Regions from separate parts of the Corallincola spongiicola genome, predicted to be linked through region 3. Evidence: riboswitches for the same ligand, from Rfam matches in the RefSeq annotation. Region 3 holds a riboswitch; each other region holds the start of a gene.
What was found. Region 3 has a riboswitch for cobalamin ahead of EXY25_RS08600 (ABC transporter ATP-binding protein). Riboswitches for the same ligand answer to the same signal wherever they lie in the genome.

Region 1 (2,269 bases), 160 kb from region 3:
TCAAGCAAACGATAAAAGTTCTTTTCGTTACCGTCAGCTTCCATCGCCAGCCTTGGCAGGTTAAGGCTAACCACACCCAGATTGTTGCGGCCATCATGAACCTCCACGCCGTCCTCTTCATACTGACCTAAGAAACTACGGCAGCCCATCGGTGTCTTAAAGGATCCCGTGACTTGCACCACTTGCTCGTAGTTCAAAATATCTGGATACATGCGCTTCGAGGCACACTCTAAGGCCAACTGTTTGATCCCGTAGTTGGGATCTTGCGGGCTGCGGTTAAGGCCCTCTTTAATGACAAACACCAGTTTCGGAAAGACGGCGGTTTTGCGATTACGGCCTAATCCGGCAATACGATTCTGCAGAATGGAACGTTGGATCAGTTTGGCTTGCCAGCTTTCACCCAAACCAAAACCGAAGGTCACAAACGGCGTTTGGCCATTGGCGGTGTGCAGTGTATTCACCTCATATTCCAATGACTGAAAGGCGTCATGACACTCTTTTTCAGTTTGCGCTTGGGCGAACGATTCGGCATCCGATACCTGCCACTCGGCAGCTGTCGCCAAGTGCTTCTCGTAGCTGGTGGTGACATATGGTGCCAGTACCTCATCGATACGATTGACCGTGGTGCCGCCATAGATATGGCTTGCTACTTGGGCGATGATCTGTGCGGTAACCGCCGTGGCTGTGGCAATCGATTTTGGCGTATCGATCTCCGCGTTACCCATCTTAAAGCCTTGCTCTAACATCCCTTTTAGATCAATCAGCATGCAGTTAAACATCGGAAAAAACGGCGCGTAATCCAGGTCATGGTAGTGCAACTCTCCCCGGTCGTGGCCGCTCACCACATCCTTTGGCAGAATATGACGACGGGAGTAATGCTTGGCGACGATACCCGCCAACAGATCACGCTGGGTGGGGATCACCTTGCTGTCTTTATTGGCGTTTTCATTCAGCAGATTCAGGTCGCTCTGCTCCATTAAGCCGCGTATTTCCTGATTCAGGTGGCTGGCTTTTTCTCGGGCCAGATCGCGGTCGTGACGGTACTCAATGTAAGCGCGGGCCACTGCTTTTTGCTCGCTGGCCATCAAGCTGTCTTCCACAGCTTGTTGGATCTCGTCGATATGCAAGTCGGAAAGCGGTGCTAATTGACTCGCTACCTGCTCGGTGATCTGCTCAGCTATTTTTGCCGAACGAATGCCGACCACTTCGCAAGCGCTTTGTATCGCCAACTGGATCCGTTTGGGGTTGAAAGGGGCGCGACTGCCATCCCGTTTAATCACGACCTGCTGCATGTTCATCTCCTGAACTTATTATTCTGTACTGTTTAGATTGATGTAGGGCGATGGTAAGCGAGGGCAAATAGTCACAGCATGATAAGTAGGCGAACATCAGCTAACGCTGACCATATCGCCCAATAATTCATGTTGCACTGGTGCACCCCGCCCAGCATGGCATTGGTGATTGCGGCAGGTCTCCTGGCTTCTGGTATTGAGTAAACTGCCGCCTTCCCAGCGCTAAGCCAGTGGCTTTGCCCATTAGATATGGACAGAAGATGCAGCGTACCAACCAGATACAGTTACGGGGGTAGCTCCGGTTTCTCACCGGATTCCCTATTGTCCCCATGCTTGCGCATGTGTGTGGACCACAATCTGCATATATAGTGGCAGCAAAAAAGCTGAGGCACTAGATGTGGTGTTTGGTGAACTAAGGTTTCATTGATCGAAGGCAAGTTTTTGGATGGGTGAAACCAAGGAATCATTTAAAATGTGATGCTGCCAATGGATCCCGACGGTGATGGCAAGAAAATCTATTTCAATATGCGCTTCCCGGGCCAGTATTATGACTATGAAAGTGGGCTGCACTATAACTACTTCCGGGATTACGACCCTGAAACTGGGCGCTACATTCAGTCTGATCCCATTGGCCTGAATGGTGGATTGAATACCTATGGGTATGTTGGGAGGAATCCTACGGGGTTTGTTGATCCGTTGGGGTTGCTTGTATGGAGCCAAAGTTATGGTGGTAGCATAGTGAAAAATGGTACCACCTTGTCTGGCAGCATAACTTTAGTTATTGATCATACTGGAAAATTTATGGTCTTGACTACGCCAGAATATGGGTTTTCTACGCTTAGAAATGGAGTGTTTACCCGAATAGTCGACGTTATGCCATATACAACCGTAGTCGATCTACTCGACAAAGGTATCTCTTTGTCATTGTCAAAAGGAGTATTCAAGCTGTCTATTACGTCGCCTGGCGTAGACTCCTG
Region 2 (2,269 bases), 310 kb from region 3:
CCAATACCCGCACGCTGACTGACATAGCGCACAATCGCAGAGGTGGTGGCGTTAATGGAATCCAGCGAATCACCGCATTCAATCAACACGCAAGAGCTGAACTGGCGAGTTGGCGTACGCACGCCCGCCATAATCGGCGTTGGCAAAGAGATTTTGAACGTAGACACCGCATCATAAAAGCGACGGACATAATCCAGACGAATGGACCTGTCGTAGTTAGCAAACAAACACGCACCGATCAGCAGATAGAGAAACTGCGGGCTTTCGTAGAACTCTCCTTTCACCCTGTCCTGAACCAGGTATTTACCTTCCAGCTGCTTCACGGCAGCGTAAGCAAAGTCCAAGTCCCGTTGGTGGTCGATAAAACCATCCATCAGGGCGAACTCTTCCATGCTGTAATCCGTTAGTAGCTGGGCATCGTAACGTTGCAGATCCACCAACCGACCCACGTGCTGGTATAGCGAAGGCGGCGTGTATTGGCCATAGGCTTTTTTACGCAGATGAAAGATGTTCAGCCGGGCAGCCAGATATTGATAATCAGGAGTCTCTTCCGAGATCAGATCCGCCGCAGACTTAATCAATGTTTCATGAATATCTGACGTGGTAATTCCGTCGTGAAATTGCAGATGTGCTCTAAGCTCGACTTGAGATACAGAGACAGTATCAAGCCCTTCTGCCGCCCAGGTGAGTACCTTATGGATCTTATCCAGATCGAGCGGTTCATGGCGGCCATCACGTTTGGCAATTGAGATATTTTTGTTATTCACCTTGTCGAACTCCGTAGCGACAAGGCAGGGGAAGGTATGACGCCAGCCATGCTAGCGTTCAGGCGAACAGCCGGGCATGGTCGAGCCACACACCGGATCACCCCGCCCGATGTTTGACGAATCAGTTAATTGGTGCGAAAAACACACCGCGACGGCAGGTCTCCTGGCTTGTGCGTCTTCGCCTTGACTCGCCTTCCCGGAATCTCATTCCAGTGGCTATTGAGCGTGGCTCTGCACTTACAGTTGCGGGGGCAGCTGCGGAATTATTAGCGGAAAAAACACCACTAATTCACCGCATTCCCTATTAATCCGTGGGCATTCTATTGAAGACGCCCTTGGGAACCGTTCGGCACATATAGTGGTTCAAGAATTGATTTACGTCAACATATAGTGTTTAAAAGGTGATTTGATATACAGAAGTTAAATAAAAAATGAGCATTACAAATGCAAAAATTAGATTTGCTCAATGCTCTCCATTCGGAGAGCATCAACTCACGCTAGGTGTTGACCCCAATATCCCCGGCGGCGCAAGGTTTACAGGGTAACCTTCAAAAACTAATCTTTCTTACCCGTGATAGCGCGGAATACGCCACCAATGGCAACTAAAGCCAGCCACCAAAACTTTTTCAACAGCAGCAAAAAACCGGCAATAGCACCCGTTTTTGCCGCCAGTTTGCCGGCAACAAGCGCACCTAAGCCATAAGCTGCTACCTCATCATAGGAGGGGTCAAAATCTTCGTAACGATGACCATCAACGAAGTTCACCATCGCCAGTACGCTATCTAAACTGCCATTGATCTGATCAAGTTGGTTCATACCAGCAACAAAATTCATCTCCAGCACGCCTTTGCGACCTAAGCTGCGGATGCTGTAGTTCAGGGTATGATTGGGATCGTGGTCAAACTCCAGCTCTTTCGCCCAATAGAGTTGATGACGACTTTTGTCGTAGTAAGGCCGAGCAGCCCAACCGACTAAATCAATTGAGCCATAACCTGCTGCTTCGCGCTCACCGCTCTCTGACCGGGTATCCGCCTGCATCTCTTCTAACAGTTCGTCATAATCAATGTTGTAGGCATCTTCATCAGAAACGTAACCATCTTCTTCAAATGAGATGACAACCGCCCAGGAATCCTCGTCCAGCGGAGTCTGCCCAGCAGGCAACAACATCCCCAAAGCGCCAGTGCCTGGCGGGTTTCCCCAAGCCTCGCTGAGCACACGCTCGGCGTCTTGCGGATCGAGATAATAGAAATCATCCGACACATGAAGTCGAGCCATGCTGCCCGGCAACAGAATCTCGCCGGTTTGCGGATCCAGCGATGATAAGAACTCCGAAGACCATGCCAGATAAGCCTGATCTTCAGCACTCAACATCTCATCTTGAGCAAGCAAAGTGCAGGGTAAAACAGATGCAATAAAACAGAGGGCGGGTATCAATCTCATTTTCAATTCCTTTTTAAAACAGCGAGACAGAAATAGGGTGCCTAAACCCTTAAGTGGATGTT
Region 3 (2,269 bases):
ATGGCACAGAGCATGCCACACATCTGCTGCATCGATCTGGGCAGCGCCGAAGCTGGCTGCGAACAGCGGTGTTGCTAATGCAAATAGCAGTAGCGCCATTATTACCAACCAGCGAAAGGCGGGCCGTTGCCATAACTGCTCAGGCATGGTCACCTCCCGGTGGCTTATTGTTTGCGGTTAAGTAGCCATAGTGGTAGGTGATGCGCGGGTGACCATGGTCCGGGTGTTGATCGATACTGCTGCAGACTCCAAATACCTCACCGAGCATACGTTCGGTTAATATTTCGTCAGGGGTTCCTTGGCCAATCAGTTTGCCCTGATCGATCAACAACAGCTGATCACAAAAGGCGCTGGCCAAATTCAGATCGTGGATAGATGCGATCACGGTGATGCCCAAGTGTTTGGCTAGCTCCAATACCTGAATTTGATAACGCACATCGAGATGATTGGTTGGTTCGTCCATCAGCAGCAGCTTAGGACGCTGCACGATAGCGCGGGCGATCAGCGCGCGCTGTTTCTCGCCCCCAGACAGATGTTCAAAGGGCTGCTGTGCTAATGCCGTTAAACCCACCTGCTCAATGGCATCATCGACCAGTTGCAGATCATGGTGACTATCCAATGCAAATGCGGCTTTATGGGGAGTTAACCCCATCCGTACCACATCACGCAATCGTAAGCCGAAGTTACCGGTGGTTTCTTGCAGTACGACAGCCACTTGCTGCGCAACGGTGCGCGCCGAGTGCTGCCATAAATTCTGACCGTTAAGGCGTACTTGACCGCTGGAAGGCTTATTTACTCTATATAGACATCGTAGCAAGCTGGATTTGCCTGCGCCATTTGGCCCGATCAAGCCAACAAATGTGCCGCGGCTAATCTGGAAATCTATCTGTTGCAGAATATCGCGACCATCAGCTTGCCAGCCAAGGGCGTCCACCTGCACCAGCGGTTGCTCTTGATTGGCCATCAGTGGTATCGCCTGTCATGCTGAGGTCGATACAGATGTTTAGCTTGGATATGCGCCACATTGCTTCCATTATTGAGCGCGGATTTTTAGGCGGGTTGACCGGAATTGAAAGCTATAGATCTGGTTCCGGTAAACACTGCCCTGAGTAACCCGCTCAGGTGTTATCACGCTATTGCGTGATACAAGGTTCAGTTTTAACGGATGGCAGGTCTCCTGGCTCACAGCTTCTGACTGCACGCCTTCCCAACCCTTGTAGGTCAGTGGCGAGTGTGCAGCGTTCTGTTTACAGTTGCGGGTACAGCCGCGGTTTTGCACCGCGTTCCCTTTTAAGCCTGTATGGCACCATCGTTACCGCTGTGGTTATCGATCGCTTACTTAACCACAACGAATTGGTGGCGAGATTATCCGGCATATTGCTGGAGACAACAAGTTATTAACAGGTATGAACCGTGTGCTGACTCAGTGTTGCCACTGTAAGCCAACGACAGCGCCATTCTCATAATATCCGGTACGCACCGGATGCAATGGTTTAGCGGCCAGGCCTTGTAACAAAATAGCCAAAACCGAACCATGGGTGACGACAACAATGGCTTGATCCACATGAGGCTTGACGATTTCAGCGAGAGTATTTTGGCTACGTTGCCAGACCTCTCTGACACTTTCGCCGCCGAGCGGAGCAGCATCGGGAGAGCCATCCACATGCAGATTACATAGTGCTAACTGATGATGATCCATATCGGTCAGCTGCATCCCTTGCAGTGGGCCAAAATGGCGCTCTCTGAGTCCGCTGAGCGTGGTCAAGGGCAGTTTATGTTGCGCAGCTATGCATTGAGCGGTATGACTGCAGCGGGCTAAGTCACTGCTATACACTGCAGCTAAACAGGTGGTTTGCAGCAGCTCAGCAGCTTGTTTTGCTTGCTGTTTGCCGCGCTGAGTCAAGGGGCTGTCTAAGTGACCTTGCAGTCGATGTGTTTGGTTCCATGTTGTCTCACCGTGCCGCACCAAGTAGATATCTGTCGTTGCCATGAGTAAGCACTGACCCCCTGTCAGGTATTTGGTAACAGCATCCACGCCAGCCAAGCACTCATACTGATGCTTGCTACTATCGTAGACAAAAGCACAGCGGCTGCCACTTCAGCTTCGCTTTGCTGATGCTGGTGGGCGAAGGCGTAAGCATTGACTCCGACCGGCGTTGCTGCCAGTAGCACGGCAACAGCACCGTCTAAAAAATCGAGCTGCCATAGGAAAGTTACCGACCACCATACCAGTACCGGCATTAAGCCGACTTTGAGCAAGCTCATAATT

Region 1: it holds a riboswitch for cobalamin, as region 3 does, so the genes downstream of both, nrdD (anaerobic ribonucleoside-triphosphate reductase) here and EXY25_RS08600 (ABC transporter ATP-binding protein) in region 3, are expected to answer to the same signal.
Region 2: it holds a riboswitch for cobalamin, as region 3 does, so the genes downstream of both, nrdA (class 1a ribonucleoside-diphosphate reductase subunit alpha) here and EXY25_RS08600 (ABC transporter ATP-binding protein) in region 3, are expected to answer to the same signal.

Annotation. Positions count from the first base shown of each region.
Region 1 covers NZ_SHLY01000002.1:827,389-829,657, forward strand. Annotated here, with positions in the region: gene nrdD (anaerobic ribonucleoside-triphosphate reductase) at 1-1,292, opposite strand, end outside; cobalamin riboswitch at 1,449-1,662, opposite strand; gene EXY25_RS18810 (RHS repeat-associated core domain-containing protein) at 1,770-2,269, shown strand, end outside.
Region 2 covers NZ_SHLY01000002.1:350,655-352,923, reverse strand. Annotated here, with positions in the region: gene nrdA (class 1a ribonucleoside-diphosphate reductase subunit alpha) at 1-767, opposite strand, end outside; cobalamin riboswitch at 904-1,130, opposite strand; gene EXY25_RS07305 (DUF2167 domain-containing protein) at 1,323-2,207, opposite strand.
Region 3 covers NZ_SHLY01000002.1:663,828-666,096, forward strand. Annotated here, with positions in the region: gene EXY25_RS08595 (FecCD family ABC transporter permease) at 1-147, opposite strand, end outside; gene EXY25_RS08600 (ABC transporter ATP-binding protein) at 140-964, opposite strand; cobalamin riboswitch at 1,151-1,326, opposite strand; gene EXY25_RS08605 (histidine phosphatase family protein) at 1,424-1,990, opposite strand; gene EXY25_RS08610 (AEC family transporter) at 2,011-2,269, opposite strand, start outside.